3 regions of the Streptomyces sp. NPDC048600 genome follow, and region 3 is predicted to be linked to each of the others. Evidence: riboswitches for the same ligand, from Rfam matches in the RefSeq annotation. Region 3 holds a riboswitch; each other region holds the start of a gene.
The links. Region 3 has a riboswitch for cobalamin ahead of ACZ6SQ_RS05510 (prenyltransferase/squalene oxidase repeat-containing protein). Riboswitches for the same ligand answer to the same signal wherever they lie in the genome.

Region 1: linked by a shared signal. The riboswitch ahead of ACZ6SQ_RS31555 (ribonucleoside-diphosphate reductase subunit alpha) and the one ahead of ACZ6SQ_RS05510 (prenyltransferase/squalene oxidase repeat-containing protein) in region 3 are both predicted to bind cobalamin.
Region 2: linked by a shared signal. The riboswitch ahead of ACZ6SQ_RS26945 (cobalamin biosynthesis protein) and the one ahead of ACZ6SQ_RS05510 (prenyltransferase/squalene oxidase repeat-containing protein) in region 3 are both predicted to bind cobalamin.

Annotation. Positions count from the first base shown of each region.
Region 1 covers NZ_JBVJGZ010000030.1:32,529-37,451, forward strand. Annotated here, with positions in the region: gene ACZ6SQ_RS31535 (GntR family transcriptional regulator) at 1-761, shown strand, start outside; gene ACZ6SQ_RS31540 (DUF3311 domain-containing protein) at 942-1,205, shown strand; gene mctP (monocarboxylate uptake permease MctP) at 1,205-2,818, shown strand; gene ACZ6SQ_RS31550 (GNAT family N-acetyltransferase) at 2,933-3,436, shown strand; cobalamin riboswitch at 3,491-3,615, shown strand; gene ACZ6SQ_RS31555 (ribonucleoside-diphosphate reductase subunit alpha) at 3,740-4,923, shown strand, end outside.
Region 2 covers NZ_JBVJGZ010000022.1:94,958-99,880, reverse strand. Annotated here, with positions in the region: gene ACZ6SQ_RS26955 (inorganic phosphate transporter) at 1-512, shown strand, start outside; gene ACZ6SQ_RS26950 (hypothetical protein) at 547-768, shown strand; cobalamin riboswitch at 1,083-1,222, shown strand; gene ACZ6SQ_RS26945 (cobalamin biosynthesis protein) at 1,325-2,269, shown strand; gene ACZ6SQ_RS26940 (cobyric acid synthase) at 2,266-3,798, shown strand; gene cobN (cobaltochelatase subunit CobN) at 3,795-4,923, shown strand, end outside.
Region 3 covers NZ_JBVJGZ010000003.1:287,334-292,256, reverse strand. Annotated here, with positions in the region: gene ACZ6SQ_RS05520 (CbiQ family ECF transporter T component) at 1-325, opposite strand, end outside; gene ACZ6SQ_RS05515 (SCO2322 family protein) at 318-1,001, opposite strand; gene ACZ6SQ_RS05510 (prenyltransferase/squalene oxidase repeat-containing protein) at 998-2,233, opposite strand; cobalamin riboswitch at 2,346-2,469, opposite strand; gene ACZ6SQ_RS05505 (MBL fold metallo-hydrolase) at 2,502-3,524, opposite strand; gene ACZ6SQ_RS05500 (right-handed parallel beta-helix repeat-containing protein) at 3,885-4,923, shown strand, end outside.

The sequences.
Region 1 (4,923 bases), on a different contig from region 3:
GCACCGACGTCAGCAGTGCGGAGAACGAGGGTGGAGCGAGTGTCCGTACCGCGCGCGTGCCCAAGTACTACCGCCTGAAGAAGCACCTGCTGGACATGACGGAGACGCTGCCGCCCGGCACGCCCGTCCCGCCCGAGCGCACGCTGGCCGCCGAGTTCGACACCTCCCGCACCACCGTGCGCCAGGCCCTGCAGGAACTGGTCGTCGAGGGCCGGCTGGAGCGCATCCAGGGCAAGGGCACGTTCGTGGCCAAGCCGAAGGTCTCCCAGGCGCTGCAACTGACCTCCTACACCGAGGACATGCGCGCCCAGGGTCTGGAACCGACGTCCCAGCTGCTGGACATCGGCTACATCACCGCCGACGACCGCCTCGCCGAGCTGCTGGACATCACCGCGGGCGGCAGGGTGCTGCGCATCGAGCGGCTGCGCATGGCCAACGGCGAGCCCATGGCGATCGAGACCACGCACCTTTCGGCCAAGCGCTTCCCGGCCCTGCGCCGCTCGCTGGTGAAGTACACGTCCCTGTACACCGCGCTGGCCGAGGTCTACGACGTCCATCTCGCCGAGGCCGAGGAGACCATCGAGACCTCGCTGGCCACCCCGCGCGAGGCCGGCCTGCTCGGCACCGACGTCGGCCTGCCGATGCTGATGCTCTCCCGGCACTCCCTGGACCGCGAGGGCAACCCGGTGGAGTGGGTGCGCTCGGTGTACCGCGGCGACCGCTACAAGTTCGTGGCCCGTCTGAAGCGGCCCGTCGAGTAACCGATTTCTGCGGTGGGGCGGCTCGCGGAGCGAGTAATTCCGTGGTTCAAGCCGCCCACCCGTCGGCAAAGGTGACAAACGCTCCGCCGATGTGCCGACGAGGGGTTCCGTGCCGGTGACACCGTGACCTAGATTGCCTGCCCACTACACAGGTGATCTTTGAGGGGACGGAGTCGCCAGATGTCGCAAGCCCCAGAAGTGAGCGGGGAGCCGGTGGTGACGCCCATGCGCGTCGTCATCGCTCTCTGCCTCGTCGCCCCGTTCGTGGCCATGCTGTGGGTCGGTTCGTACGCAAAGACGGACCCGTCGCTCGGCGGCATCCCGTTCTTCTACTGGTACCAGATGGCCTGGGTCGTCATCTCCACGGCGCTGACCATGGTCGCGTACAAGCTGTGGCAGCGCGACCAGCGCGAGCGTGCCGCCCGCAAGGGGGGTGAGCGCTGATGGAGAACGATGTCAACGTCGTCGCGCTCACGGTCTTCGTCCTCTTCTTCCTGGCCGTCACGGTCATGGGCTTCATGGCCGCGCGCTGGCGCAAGGCCGAGAACGAGCACAGCCTCGACGAATGGGGCCTGGGCGGCAGGTCGTTCGGCACCTGGGTCACCTGGTTCCTGCTCGGCGGCGACCTGTACACCGCGTACACCTTCGTCGCGGTGCCGGCGGCGATCTACGCGGCGGGCGCGGCCGGCTTCTTCGCCGTGCCGTACACGATCCTGGTCTACCCGCTGATCTTCACGTTCCTGCCCCGCCTGTGGTCGGTCTCGCACCGGCACGGCTATGTGACGACCTCGGACTTCGTGCGCGGCCGCTTCGGCTCCAAGGGCCTGTCGCTGGCGGTCGCCGTCACCGGCATCCTCGCGACCATGCCGTACATCGCGCTCCAGCTCGTCGGCATCCAGGCCGTGCTGGACGTGATGGGCGTGGGCGGCGGCGAGGACACCAACTGGTTCGTCAAGGATCTGCCCCTGCTGATCGCCTTCGGCGTGCTGGCGGCGTACACCTACTCCTCCGGCCTGCGGGCGCCCGCCCTGATCGCGTTCGTCAAGGACACGCTGATCTACCTGGTCATCGCGGTCGCGATCATCTACATCCCGATCAAGCTGGGCGGCTTCGACGAGATCTTCACCAAGGCGTCCGAGGCCTACGCCCAGACCAACCCCGCCACGGACAAGCCACGCGGCGCGCTGATCCCCGCCGAGGCGGGCCAGTGGACGTACGCCACACTGGCGCTGGGCTCCGCGCTGGCGCTGTTCATGTACCCGCACTCGATCACCGCGACGCTGTCCTCGCGCAGCCGTGACGTGATCCGCCGCAACACCACGATCCTGCCGCTGTACTCCCTGATGCTGGGCCTGCTGGCGCTGCTGGGCTTCATGGCCATCGCGGCCGGGGTGAAGGTGCAGAACGGCCAGCTGGCCATCCCGCAGCTGTTCGAGGACATGTTCCCGGACTGGTTCGCGGGCGTGGCCTTCGCGGCGATCGGCATCGGCGCGCTGGTGCCGGCCGCGATCATGTCCATCGCGGCGGCGAACCTGTTCACCCGCAACATCTACAAGGACTTCCTCAAGCCGGACGCCACGCCCGCGCAGGAGACCAAGGTCTCCAAGCTGGTGTCGCTGCTGGTGAAGGTGGGCGCGCTGGTCTTCGTCCTGACGATGGACAAGACGGTCGCCATCAACTTCCAGCTCCTCGGCGGCATCTGGATCCTCCAGACCTTCCCGGCCCTCGTCGGCGGCCTGTTCACCCGCTGGTTCCACCGCTGGGCGCTGCTGGGCGGCTGGGCCGTCGGCATGCTCTACGGCACGATCGCCGCGTACGGCGTGGCCTCGCCGACCCAGAAGCACTTCGGCGGCTCCGCCAAGGAGATCCCCGGCATCGGCGAGATCGGCTACATCGGCCTGACGGCCTTCGTGATCAACGTGGCGGTGACGGTGGTCCTCACCTTCGCCCTGCGGGCCGCCAAGGCCCCGGAGGGCGTCGACGAGACCCGTCCCGAGGACTACACGGCGGACGCGGGCGACCCGGGCGTGAAGACGGAGCTGCCGGTCACGCACTAGGACCGCCCGGCCGTTCACCCACCAGGGCGATGCCCCGGGTGACCGGCCGAAGCCGAGCAGCAGGGGCCGCCGTCGGAGCACACGACGGCGGCCCCTGTGCCGCACACTCTCGGCATGGACATCCGGATCCGCCCCGCACTGCCCGGCGAGTACGACGACCTCGGTGAACTCACCGCCCAGGCCTACCTCCAGGACGATCTCCTCACCTTCGGCGAGAACGACTGGTATCTCGGCGAGCTCAGGAACGTCGCGAAACGGGCGGCCGCCGCGGAGGTCCTCGTGGCCACGGACGACGGCCGTCTGCTCGGCGGTGTCACCTTCGTGCCGTCGGCGGGCCCCATGGCCGACCTGGCGGGCCCCGGCGAGGCCGAGATCCGCATGCTCGCCGTCGCTCACGACGCCCGGGGCCGCGGGGCCGGGGAGGCACTCGTGCGGGCCTGTGTCGACCGGGCGCGCGCCCTGGAGGGCTGCACCGGCGTCGTGCTGTCCACCCAGGACGCCATGCGCGCGGCCCACCGCATCTACGAACGCCTCGGCTTCGTCCGCGCCCCGGGGCGCGACTGGCAGCCGCTGCCCGGGCACGACTTCACTCTGCTCACCTACCAGTTGACGCTATGAAGTCACCCGGCGCCACAACATATGGGGGTGCCATCCGCACCCGGCACTAGATGTATGCTCATGCTCGCTGTCGCCGCAGGGGAATCCGGTGCGAATCCGGAACTGTCCCGCAACGGTGTACTTGTGCGTATCCGCGCACGGGAGCTAGTCCGAGGACCTGCCGACAGTGCGCCCGGCCGTCCGGCCGGGACGCCCTGACGTCCGGGCCTCGTGGAGTGGGCCGGTGGACGCGACGCCGAGCGCGTTCGTGTGCTGCCCCGCTCCGTGCCAGGCCCCTCCGTGCCGAGCGAGGGAGAGCCCCCCGTGACCATCGCGCCAGCAGACCCGGCTTCAGCAGCCATCCCCGTGGACGAGGCCGGTCCCGGTGCGGCGCTGCTCCGCACCCTCACCGAGCTGACCGCCGACCTCCCCGACGCCGACCCCGGCCGGGTGGCCGCGGCGGCGCTGCGCGGCCGGTCCGCGCGGGCGGACGAGGCCGAGTTGCGCGAACTGGCCACCGAGGCCGCCGCCGGTCTCATCTCCGAGGACCCGGCGTACAGCAGGCTGGCCGCCCGGCTGCTCACCCTCTCCATCCGCGCCGAGGCCGCCTCCCAGGGCGTCACGTCCTTCACCGGCTCCGTCGCGGTCGGGCACCGCGAGGGCCTGATCGCCGACCGCACCGCGGAGTTCGTGCGCATCCACGCCGAGCGGCTCGACGCCCTCGTCGACCCGGCGGGCGACGACCGCTTCGGCTACTTCGGCCTGCGCACCCTGCACTCCCGCTATCTGCTCCGGCACCCCCTGACCCGCAAGGTCGTCGAGACGCCCCAGCACTTCCTGCTGCGCGTCGCCTCCGGTCTCGCGGAGGACGACACGCACCGGTCCGTCGACGAGGTCGCCGCGCTCTACCGGCTGATGAGCCGCCTCGACTACCTGCCGTCCTCCCCCACCCTGTTCAACTCCGGCACCCGGCACCCCCAGATGTCGTCGTGCTATCTGCTCGACTCCCCCCTGGACGAGCTGGACTCCATCTACGACCGCTACCACCAGGTGGCCCGGCTCTCCAAGCACGCCGGCGGCATCGGGCTGTCGTACTCCCGCATCCGCAGCCGCGGTTCGCTGATCCGGGGCACCAACGGCCACTCCAACGGCATCGTGCCGTTCCTGAAGACGCTCGACGCCTCGGTCGCCGCCGTGAACCAGGGCGGCCGTCGCAAGGGCGCCGCGGCGGTGTACCTGGAGACCTGGCACTCCGACATCGAGGAGTTCCTGGAGCTGCGCGACAACACCGGTGAGGACGCCCGCCGTACGCACAACCTGAACCTCGCGCACTGGGTGCCGGACGAGTTCATGCGCCGGGTGAACGCCGACCAGGACTGGTCGCTGTTCTCCCCCGCCGACGTGCCCGAGCTGGTCGACCTGTGGGGCGAGGAGTTCGACGCCGCGTACCGCGAGGCGGAGGCTAAGGGTCTCGCGCGCCGGACGATCCCGGCCCGCGACCTCTACGG
Region 2 (4,923 bases), on a different contig from region 3:
TGGGCAAGGGCCTGACCGACCTCCAGCCGCAGCAGGGCTTCGCCGCCCAGACCAGCGCCGCGACGGTCATCCTGGCCTCCTCCCACCTGGGCTTCTCGCTCTCCACCACGCACTCGGTCTCCGGCTCCGTGATGGGCGCCGGCCTCGGCCGCAAGGGCGGTGTGGTCCGCTGGTCCACCGCGACCCGCATGTTCGTCGCCTGGGGCCTGACCCTGCCGGCCGCCGCCCTGGTCGGCGCGCTCGCCGAGTGGGTCACCGGCTTCGGCCCCTGGGGCACCGCGGTCGTGGCCGTCTTCCTGGTCGGCTCCAGCGCCGCCATCTGGAAGCTGTCGCGCCGCGAGGTCGTCGACCACACCAACGTGAACGACACCGAGGAACCGGCCGGCGTGGTCACCACCGCGATCGCCATGGTCACCCCGCCGCCCGCGGGCACCACCACCGTCGACGCGCCGGTCGTCGCCGCCGCCCCGGCGGGCGCGGCCGAGCCGGCCGCCTCGCAGGCCACGGCCTGAGCCCCGACCACCCCGGTACGAAGGAATCAGCAGCATGAAGATCGACTGGGCGGCCCTCGGCTCCGTGTTCGGCGTCAGCCTCGTGGTCACCGTGGCCCTCGTGGGCCTGTTCACCCTCGGTGTCGTCGGCCTCTCCCGCCAGGAACGGGCGCAGGAGCAGGGCGGCACCGCCGCACTGGCCGTGACCGGTGCCTACGCCTGCTTCGCCGCCTGCGCGGCGGCCGTCGGCTACGGCATCTACCTGATCATGGCCTGACGCCCGGAACCTGACGCCGGGCCTCGTGAGGGGGCTGTCGCGGACGAGAAGTCCGTGACAGCCCCCTCACGCATGCGCCCCCCAAGCCCGCCACCGGCCCGCGATTCACGCCGTACGACCGGCCATCGCGCGACCGCCAGGTCGCCTCCCGGCACACCACGGGCGGTCGTGACGGAGCGTCACAAAGGCCGGTCGCGGAAGGCCGCCCGGACAGCGGGCATTTCCGCGCGAGCCGGTCCCCGGGCGCGCCACGCCACGGCGGCGGTGTGGGCCTCGGCACACTCCAGCCTCGCAGGTCAACGGTGAGTTGACGGGTGTTCGAGGGCCGTGGTGGACTGCCCGAGCCATGTACGGCGGCAGAAGAGGAAGCCGGTGCGAATCCGGCGCGGTCCCGCCACTGTCACCGGGGTAGTCATCCCCGGGAGCCAGGAACTCTCACCGCCGGTCTCGTCGAACCAGGGCGTGGACACCCTGAGTGAGGACATATCGCCATGCGCGGCTGCCGTTCGCGGTCCATCACCCCTGCTCCGCCCGCCCCCGCGGCCGGCTGAGCCCGATGCGTGCCGATCGCGTTTACGCGTACGGCGCCGCCGCCGGCCTCCTCGGTGACCTCCTGCTCGGCGATCCCCGCCGCGGGCACCCGGTCGCCGCGTTCGGCCGTGCCGCCGGTGCCGTGGAACGGCTGCTGTGGCGCGACCACCGCGGCTGGGGCACCCTGCACACCGCCGTGTGCGTCGGCGGCACGGTCGCCCTGGGCGCCGCCGCCACCCGTGCCGCACGCCCCTCCCCCACCGCCTCCTTCGCGCTGACCGCCGCCGCCACCTGGGCCGTCGTCGGCGGCACCTCGCTCGCCCGCGAGGCACGGGCCGTCGGCCGGGCCCTGGAACAGGGCGACCTCGCGGCCGCGCGCGCCCGGCTGCCCCATCTGTGCGGCCGCGACCCGCAGGCACTGGACGCCGACCAGATCGCCCGCGCGGTCGTGGAGTCGGTCGCCGAGAACACCTCCGACGCGGTCGTGGGCGCGCTGGTGTGGGGCGCCCTCGGCGGAGTACCGGGACTCCTCGGCTTCCGCGCGGTCAACACCCTCGACGCGATGGTCGGCCACCGGTCACCGCGCCATCTGCGCTACGGCTGGGCCTCCGCCCGGCTGGACGACCTCGCGGGCTGGCCCGGCGCACGGCTCACCGCCGTGCTCGCCGCCGCCGCGGGACCCGACCCGCGCGGTGCCGTACGCGCCTGGCGGGCCGACGCGGCGAAGCACCCGAGCCCCAACGCCGGCCCCGTGGAGGCGTCCTTCGCGGGCGCCCTCGGCGTACGGCTCGGCGGAACCCTGTCCTACGGCGGCCGGGTCGAGCACCGGCCCGTGCTCAACGGGGCGACGGGACGGGCCGTCGCCGCGACCGACATCGACCGGGCGGTACGGCTCTCCCGCCGGGTCGGCTGGCTCGCGCTCGGCGTGGGAGTCGCCGCGCGCCTGGTTGTGAAGGGGCGGAAGAGATGAGCGGGGGTCTCCTCGTCGCGGGCACCACCTCCGACGCGGGCAAGAGCGTCGTCACCGCCGGTATCTGCCGGTGGCTGGTGCGCCAGGGCGTGAAAGTGGCGCCGTTCAAGGCGCAGAACATGTCCCTCAACTCGTTCGTGACACGGGAGGGCGCCGAGATCGGCCGGGCGCAGGCCATGCAGGCGCAGGCCTGCCGGGTCGAACCGACCGTGCAGATGAACCCGGTGCTGCTCAAGCCCGGCGGCGACCGCAGCAGCCAGGTCGTACTGATGGGCAAGCCGGTCGGCGAACTCAGCGCCCGCGGCTACCACGGCGGCCGCCAGGAGCAGTTGCTCGGCACCGTACTGGACTGTCTGGCCGAGTTGCGGGGCACGTATGACGCGGTGATCTGTGAGGGGGCGGGCAGTCCGGCCGAGATCAACCTGCGCCGGACCGACATCGTGAACATGGGGATCGCACGCAACGCGCGCCTCCCCGTCCTCGTCGTCGGCGACATCGACCGCGGCGGCGTCTTCGCCTCCTTCTTCGGGACGGTGGCGCTGCTCTCGCCCGAGGACCAGGCACTGGTCGCCGGGTTCCTCGTCAACAAGTTCCGCGGGGACGTCTCCCTGCTGGAGCCCGGCCTCGACATGCTGCACGGCCTCACCGGGCGGCGGACGTACGGCGTACTGCCGTTCCGGCACGGGCTCGGCATCGACGAGGAGGACGGCCTGCGGGTCTCCCTGCGCGGTGCCGTCCGGGAGTCGCACGTGGCCGCGCCCGTCGGCGAGGACGTACTGCGGGTCGCCGTGTGCGCGATCCCGCTGATGTCCAACTTCACGGACGTGGACGCGCTCGCCGCCGAACCCGGCGTCGTGGTGCGCTTCGTGGACCGGCCCGAGGAACTGGCCGACGCCGACCTGGTCGTCGTCCCCGGCACCCGGGGCACGGTCAAGGCACTGCGCTGGCTGCGCGAACGGGGGCTCGCGGACGCCCTGGTGAGAAGGGCCTCGGAGGGCCGGCCCGTCCTCGGCGTCTGCGGTGGCTTCCAGATCCTCGGCGAGCACATCGAGGACGACGTCGAGAGCCGCGAGGGGCACGTCGAGGGCCTCGGCATCCTGCCCGTGCGGGTGCGGTTCGCCCGCGAGAAGACCCTCACCCGGCCGGTGGGGGAAGCCCTCGGCGAGCCGGTCGAGGGCTACGAGATCCATCACGGGGTGGCCGAGGTCCACGGCGGCGCACCGTTCATCTCCGATGACGAAGGGCACAGCCTCGACGGCTGCCGGGTGGGCCCGGTCTGGGGCACGCACTGGCACGGCTCCCTGGAGTCGGACGGCTTCCGGCGCGCCTTCCTGCGCGAGGTCGCCACCGCCGCGGGCCGCCGCTTCGTCCCCGCACCCGACACATCCTTCGCCGCGCTGCGCGAGGAGCAGCTCGACCGGCTCGGCGACCTCATCGAACAGCACGCGGACACGGACGCGCTGTGGCGGCTCATCGAGTCCGGCGCGCCGCAAGGACTGCCTTTCATTCCACCGGGAGCGCCCGCATGAGCACAGTGTTGTTGTTGTCGACCGCCGACACGGATCTGCTGGCGGCCCGCGCCTCGGGCGCGCCCTACCGGATCGGCAACCCGACCCGCGTCGACGTCGCACAGGAACTGCCGGGACTGATCGAGGGCGCGCGGATCGCCGTCGTACGGCTGCTCGGCGGCAAGCGGGCCTGGGAGGACGGGCTCGCCGCGCTGAAGGCCTCCGGCATCCCCACCGTGCTCCTCGGCGGCGAGACCGTGCCGGACGCGGAGCTGATGGCCGAGTCGAGCGTCCCGGCCGGTGTGGTCGCCGAGGCCCTCAAGTACCTCGTCGAGGGCGGCCCGGAGAACCTGACCGAACTGGCCCGCTTCCTCTCCGACACCGTGCTGCTGACCGGTGAAGGGTTCGCCGCGCCGCGGAAGATGCCCGAGTACGGCGTCCACGGCGAGCGTGCCCGCACCGAGGGCCGCCCGACCGTCGGCGTGCTCTTCTACCGCGCCCACGAACTGAGCGGCAACACCGCCTTCGTGGACACCCTCTGCGACGCGATCGAGGCACGGGGCGCCAACGCCCTTCCCGTGTACTGCGGTTCGCTGCGCGGGGCGGACCCGGAGCTGTACGAGATCCTCGCGCGGGCCGACGCCCTCGTCGCCACCGTCCTCGCCGCGGGCGGCACGCACGCCTCGCAGGCCTCCGCGGGCGGCGACGAGGAGGCCTGGGACATCGGCGCCCTCGCCGACCTCGACGTGCCCGTGCTGCAAGGGCTCTGCCTGACCTCCTCGCACGCCGCGTGGGACGAGTCGGACGCCGCGCTCTCCCCGATGGACGCGGCGATGCAGGTGGCCATCCCTGAGTTCGACGGGCGTCTGATCACCGTCCCCTTCTCCTTCAAGGAGCAGGGCCCCGACGAGGTCCCGGTGTACGTCGCCGACCCGGAGCGGGCCGCGCGCGTCGCCGGGATCGCCGTACGGCACGCGGAGCTGAAGCACAAGCCGAACGCCGAGAAGAAGCTCGCACTGGTCTTCACCGCGTACCCGACGAAGCACTCGCGCGTCGGCAACGCCGTCGGCCTGGACACGCCCGCGTCGGCGGTACGGGTGCTGGACGCGCTGCGCGACGCCGGATACGTCGTCGAGGGACACCCCG
Region 3 (4,923 bases):
TGCCGCCCAGGCGGATGCCCTGTGCCCAGTCGGGCAGCGGCACTTCGGGGAGTCCGAGCAGGACCGTCGTGCCCGGGATCGGTGAGCCGAGGAACACCGCGAACAGCAGCCGGATGCCGATCACGGCGAGCGCGAGCTTGGCGAAGGCGCCGTAGGAACGGGCCCAGGGGGCGTCGGGGCGGCGGGCCGCGACGACATAGCCGGAGACGGCGACGAGCAGGGCGAGCAGCAGGGGGTTGGTGGTGCGGGTGGCCGCGGTGCCCAGTCCCAGGGCCCACAGCCACCACGCACCGGGGTGGAGCGCGGTGGCCGTCCGGTCAGGCACGGCGGCGTGCCTGCCAGAGTCCGGCGGCGCCGAGCAGGACGACCACGCCGACACCGGCGACGAGCCCGAGGGACGGGCCGTCGTCCTCGGTCCGGCCGGCGGTGGTCCCGTTCCCGTCCTTCGCCTCGGCGGCGGGTCCGTCCCCGCCCGACACCTGCTCGCCGCAGCCCTGGCGCGGGTATCCGCTGATGGCGCAGAGCAGGGCGTTGGTGTCGTAGCGCAGGGGCTTGGCGACGGCGGCGAGGGCCTCGGCGGTCGTCGCGTCCGGCTCGACGCTCGCGCACACCGTGCGGGCGGGCGGCGGCCGTTCGCCGGACGGGGCGTCCCCGGGGGTGCCGAAGTCGAGGACCAGCGCGACGCGCTTCCTGCCCTCCCGCGCCGGGGTGTCCGCGCAGACCGTGGCGAAGTCGGCCTCGCCGCGCGGCTGGTCGGCGTCCTGGGAGTCCTCGCTGACCGCGAACCGGAAGCCCTGGAGGTCGCCGTCCGAGGGGCGGGCCGTGGCCGGGCCCTGGGTGGCGTAGACCCAGCGGGCGCCGTCGCGGTCCCAGAAGGACCAGTAGCGGTAGCCGGTGGCGTGGGCGGACTGGGCCGCGACGGTGAGGGTGAGCAGCAGCGCGGCCAGGAAGGCCGGGACGAACCGGGCCTTCCCGGACGGCTGGAGGGACCGCAGGGTCACGGCCGGGGCTTCCGGCGGGCGCTGATCAGGAAGCCGATGCCGATGCCGCCGACCAGGCCGACGCCGACGATCCACCAGACGCTGACGCCCTCGTCGTCCTCGTCCTTCTTGTTGTTCTCGGGGTCCCCGTCGATCGTCGCGCCGTCGGGGGACTGGCTCGCCTCCGCGGGGGCCGGGCCGGTCGCGTTCAGCAGGGCGACCAGGTCCTTGCCGCCGAAGGCGCGCGGGTCGATGCCGCCGGCCTGGGCGGCGAGGACGAGCTGCGCGTAGGCGGCGGGACCGCTCTGCGCGGCCCAGGTCAGGGCGTTGGACTCCAGCCAGTGCGCGGAGGCCGCGGCCTGCTCGCCGAAGCCGGCGGCGGCCAGGGCGATCACCGCGTCGGCGGTGTTGCCGAAGTCGGGCTGGTCCTCGGCGCCGGGCATCGAGGACATCAGGTGCTTGTCCTCGGCCAGGGCACCGGCGAGGTAGGAGGCTCCGTTGGCGGCGGCCCGCTCGCGGTCGCCGGGCTTCGCGCAGGAGGGCGAGGCCTTGTCGTCGGTGGCGTTCGTCCCGGCCAGGGCCTCGCCGAGGGAGCCCATGACGGCGGCGGCGGTCGCGTCGGCGTTGGCGAACAGCTTGCCGCTCTTGTCGGGCTGGTAGGCGAAGGCGCCCGCGTCCTTGCCCGCGCAGGGCAGGGCGAGCGTGAGCAGGGCGTCGTAGGGGGACTTGCCGGCCTTCACGACCTTGTCGGGCTGCTCGCCCGCGGCGACCAGGGCGCCGATCACGACGGAGGTGGAGTTGGCGTCGCTGGCGCCGCCGGGGTTGTAGCCCCAGCCGCCGTCCTTGTTCTGGACCGACTTCAGCCAGGCGACGGCCTTGTCCGCGACCTTCTCCTCGCCGCCGGTGGCGGTGAGGGCCTGGACAGCGGCGGCCGTGGCGTTGGTGTCCAGCATCGTCTTGGCGTCGCAGGCCTTCGCCGGGTCGGGGCGGTAGGAGGCGAACGCGCCGTTCGCGCAGGCCTGTCCGGCCAGCCAGTCGACCGCCTTCGTGGCGGGGACCACGTTCTGCTCAGTCTGCGCGAGGAGCGTCAGCGACTGCCGCCAGACACCGTCGTAGGTCGGGTCGCCGGTGCCGTACAGGCCGTCGGGGAGCTGCGCCGACGGCGACGGCGAGGGGGCGGCGACGGCGGGCACGGCGGCACCGAGTACGGCGACGGCTGCGGCCAGGGCCGCTGCGCTGCGGCGGACGATCATGATCGGAGGGTGCCTCTCCCCTAGGGGAGCCGGGCAGCACGGGACGACCCCGGGCGGCTCGGCCCCGTATACCTCGACGGTGCCGTGCGGCGGCGGCTGCCGACGCGCGTGAGCCGGTCACGATTCCGTTGCGGGGCAGTCCGGCTCGCAGGTTTTCCTGCTCACGGTTGCGGGTCAGCGCCGGATTTGCACCGGCTTCCCCCCGTACGGGTGTGATGACGACGCCGTCACTTTACCGGCCCGTGGGCGGGTGGCCATGGGGCGCCTGTCACACCGCCACGTAGGCCACGGGAGTGCTGCCCGGCACGGCCTCCGCCCGACCCTGTTTCACCAGTCGGCGCAGGTGGGCCTCGGCCTCGGAGACGGCGATGGTGCGGGAGCCGTAGGGGATCTCGGACCAGGGCCGGTTCCAGTCCATGCGCTCGGCGAGCTGCCATGGGGTGAGGGGCGCGGTGAGGAGGGAGAGCAGGCCGGTGAGGCGTCGGTCGTGGTGGGTGAGGAGCTGGTGCACGCGGCCGGCCGCGTCGGTGAACGGGTGCTGGTGGGCCGGGAGGACCTCGGCGGGGGAGAGGCGGGCCACGCGCTCCAGGGAGTCGAGGTAGTCGCCGAGCGGGTCGGTGACGGTGGTGTCGTCGGGGTCCTCGTAGAGGCCGATGTGCGGGGAGATCCCGGGCAGCAGGTGGTCGCCGGAGAACAGACGCCCGTGCCCCTCCCTCAGCGCGGGGTGCCGCTCCTCCAGGTGCAGGCAGACATGGCCGGGGGTGTGCCCCGGGGTCCAGATCGCGCGCAGGCGGCGGCCGGGCAGGGGGAGGAGGTCGCCGGGGACGATCTCGCGGTCGGGCAGGGCCGGTGCGAGGCCGGGGAGCGGGCCGCGCGCCTTGCGCAGGGGCGCCACATGGGCCTCCGGGGCGCCCGCCGCGGCCAGTTTGGCGGCCATGTAGGCGTACCAGTGCCCGGGGCTGCTCTCGCGCGTGCGGCGTACGACCGCGGCGTCGGCCGCGTGCATCGCGATAAAGGCGCCGGACGCCTCCCGCACCTTGCCGGACAGGCCGTGGTGGTCGGGGTGGTGATGGGTGACGACGACGCCGTGCACCTCCTCGACGGACGTCCCGCAGGCGGCGAGCCCCTCGCCGAGCGCGTCCCAGGACGCGGGGTCGTCCCAGCCGGTGTCGACCAGGACCGGGCCCCGGTCGGTGTCGACGACGTACACCAGCGTGTGCCCCAGCGGGTTGTCGGGGATCGGCACCTCGACGCCCCGTACGCCACCGCCGTGATCGACCACTCCCGCCATCGGCTCTCCCCCGCTCGACCGGACGTCCGGGACACCGCACAGGGGCCTCCCCGCGCCCTAGTCCACTATAGCCAGAACTGATGATCCGTCAGATAGTCATGCCATCCGATCCGCCGGCGCGGACGGGGGTGCCCGCGCGCCCCGTCAACGTATGCGCCTGTTTCTGGCATCTTGCTGCAAAAGTAGTGAAGTACGGCAGATAGGGATGTTGTGATGACGCTGCATGGACCCCGGGCCGTCACATCGAGGCGTGCACCCGGCCGCCCGGCCGGCCTCGGACGCGCCGCCGGAGCGACCCTGACCGCAGCCGCACTGCTCTGCGGGTGCAGCGCGCTGAAGCCCTACACGCCACCTCGGCCCGTGACGAAGGACTCCCTGACGTTCTACGTCAGCCCGGACGGCGACGACGACAACGACGGCCTGTCCCCCAAGTCCGCCTGGCGCACGCTGAAGAGGGCGGACGAGGTGTCGTTCGAGCCGGGCGACCGGCTGCGGCTCCAGGGCGGCCGACGCCTGGCGGGAGAGCTGACCATCGGACCGGAGGAGGCCGGCAGCGTCCGCGAGCCCGTCGTGATCGACTCCTACGGTGCCGGGAAGGCCACGATCGCCACGCGCGGGACGGCGGGCATCGCGGTGCACAACACCAGCGGAGTGGAGATCCGGAACCTGGCGATCACCGGCGACTCCGCCTCCCGCCGCCACGAGGACGGCATCAGGTTCTTCAACGACCTCGACGAGCGCAGGCGGCTGGCGCACGTGCGGATCTCCGGCGTCGACGTCTCCCGGTTCCGCAACGGCATCAGCATCGCCGCCGCCGCGGGTTCCCTGGGATTCCGCGACGTCACCGTCACCGACTCCGCGACACACCACAACCAGAACGCCGGACTGGTCACCGTGGGACCGCGCTTCGAGGCCGACGACCCCGACTACGCGCACCAGAAGGTCACGATCACGAGGGTCCGGGCGTACGCGAACTCCGGCGACCCCAAGGAGCACGACCGCAACACCGGGAGCGGCATGGTCCTGGGCAGCATCCGGCAGGCCGTCGTCCAGCGGTCCGCGGCCTACGACAACGGCGCGAAGTCCTCACCCCGGGCCGACGAGGGCCCCGAGGGCATCTGGACGTACGACTCGACGCGTGTGGTCATCCAGAACAACATGGCGTACCGCAACCGCACCGGATCGCAGGTCGACGGCGGCGGCTTCGGGCTGGACAACAACGTGTCCCACTCCGTGCTCCAGTACAACCTGGCCTACGGCAACGACGGCCCCGGCTTCCTGGTCTACTCGGGCGAACCGACCAACATGCACAAGGACAACACGGTCCGGTTCAACTACAGCTGGGACGACGCCCGCAAACTGCCCGTCTACGGCGGCATCGTGGCCTACGGAACCCGCC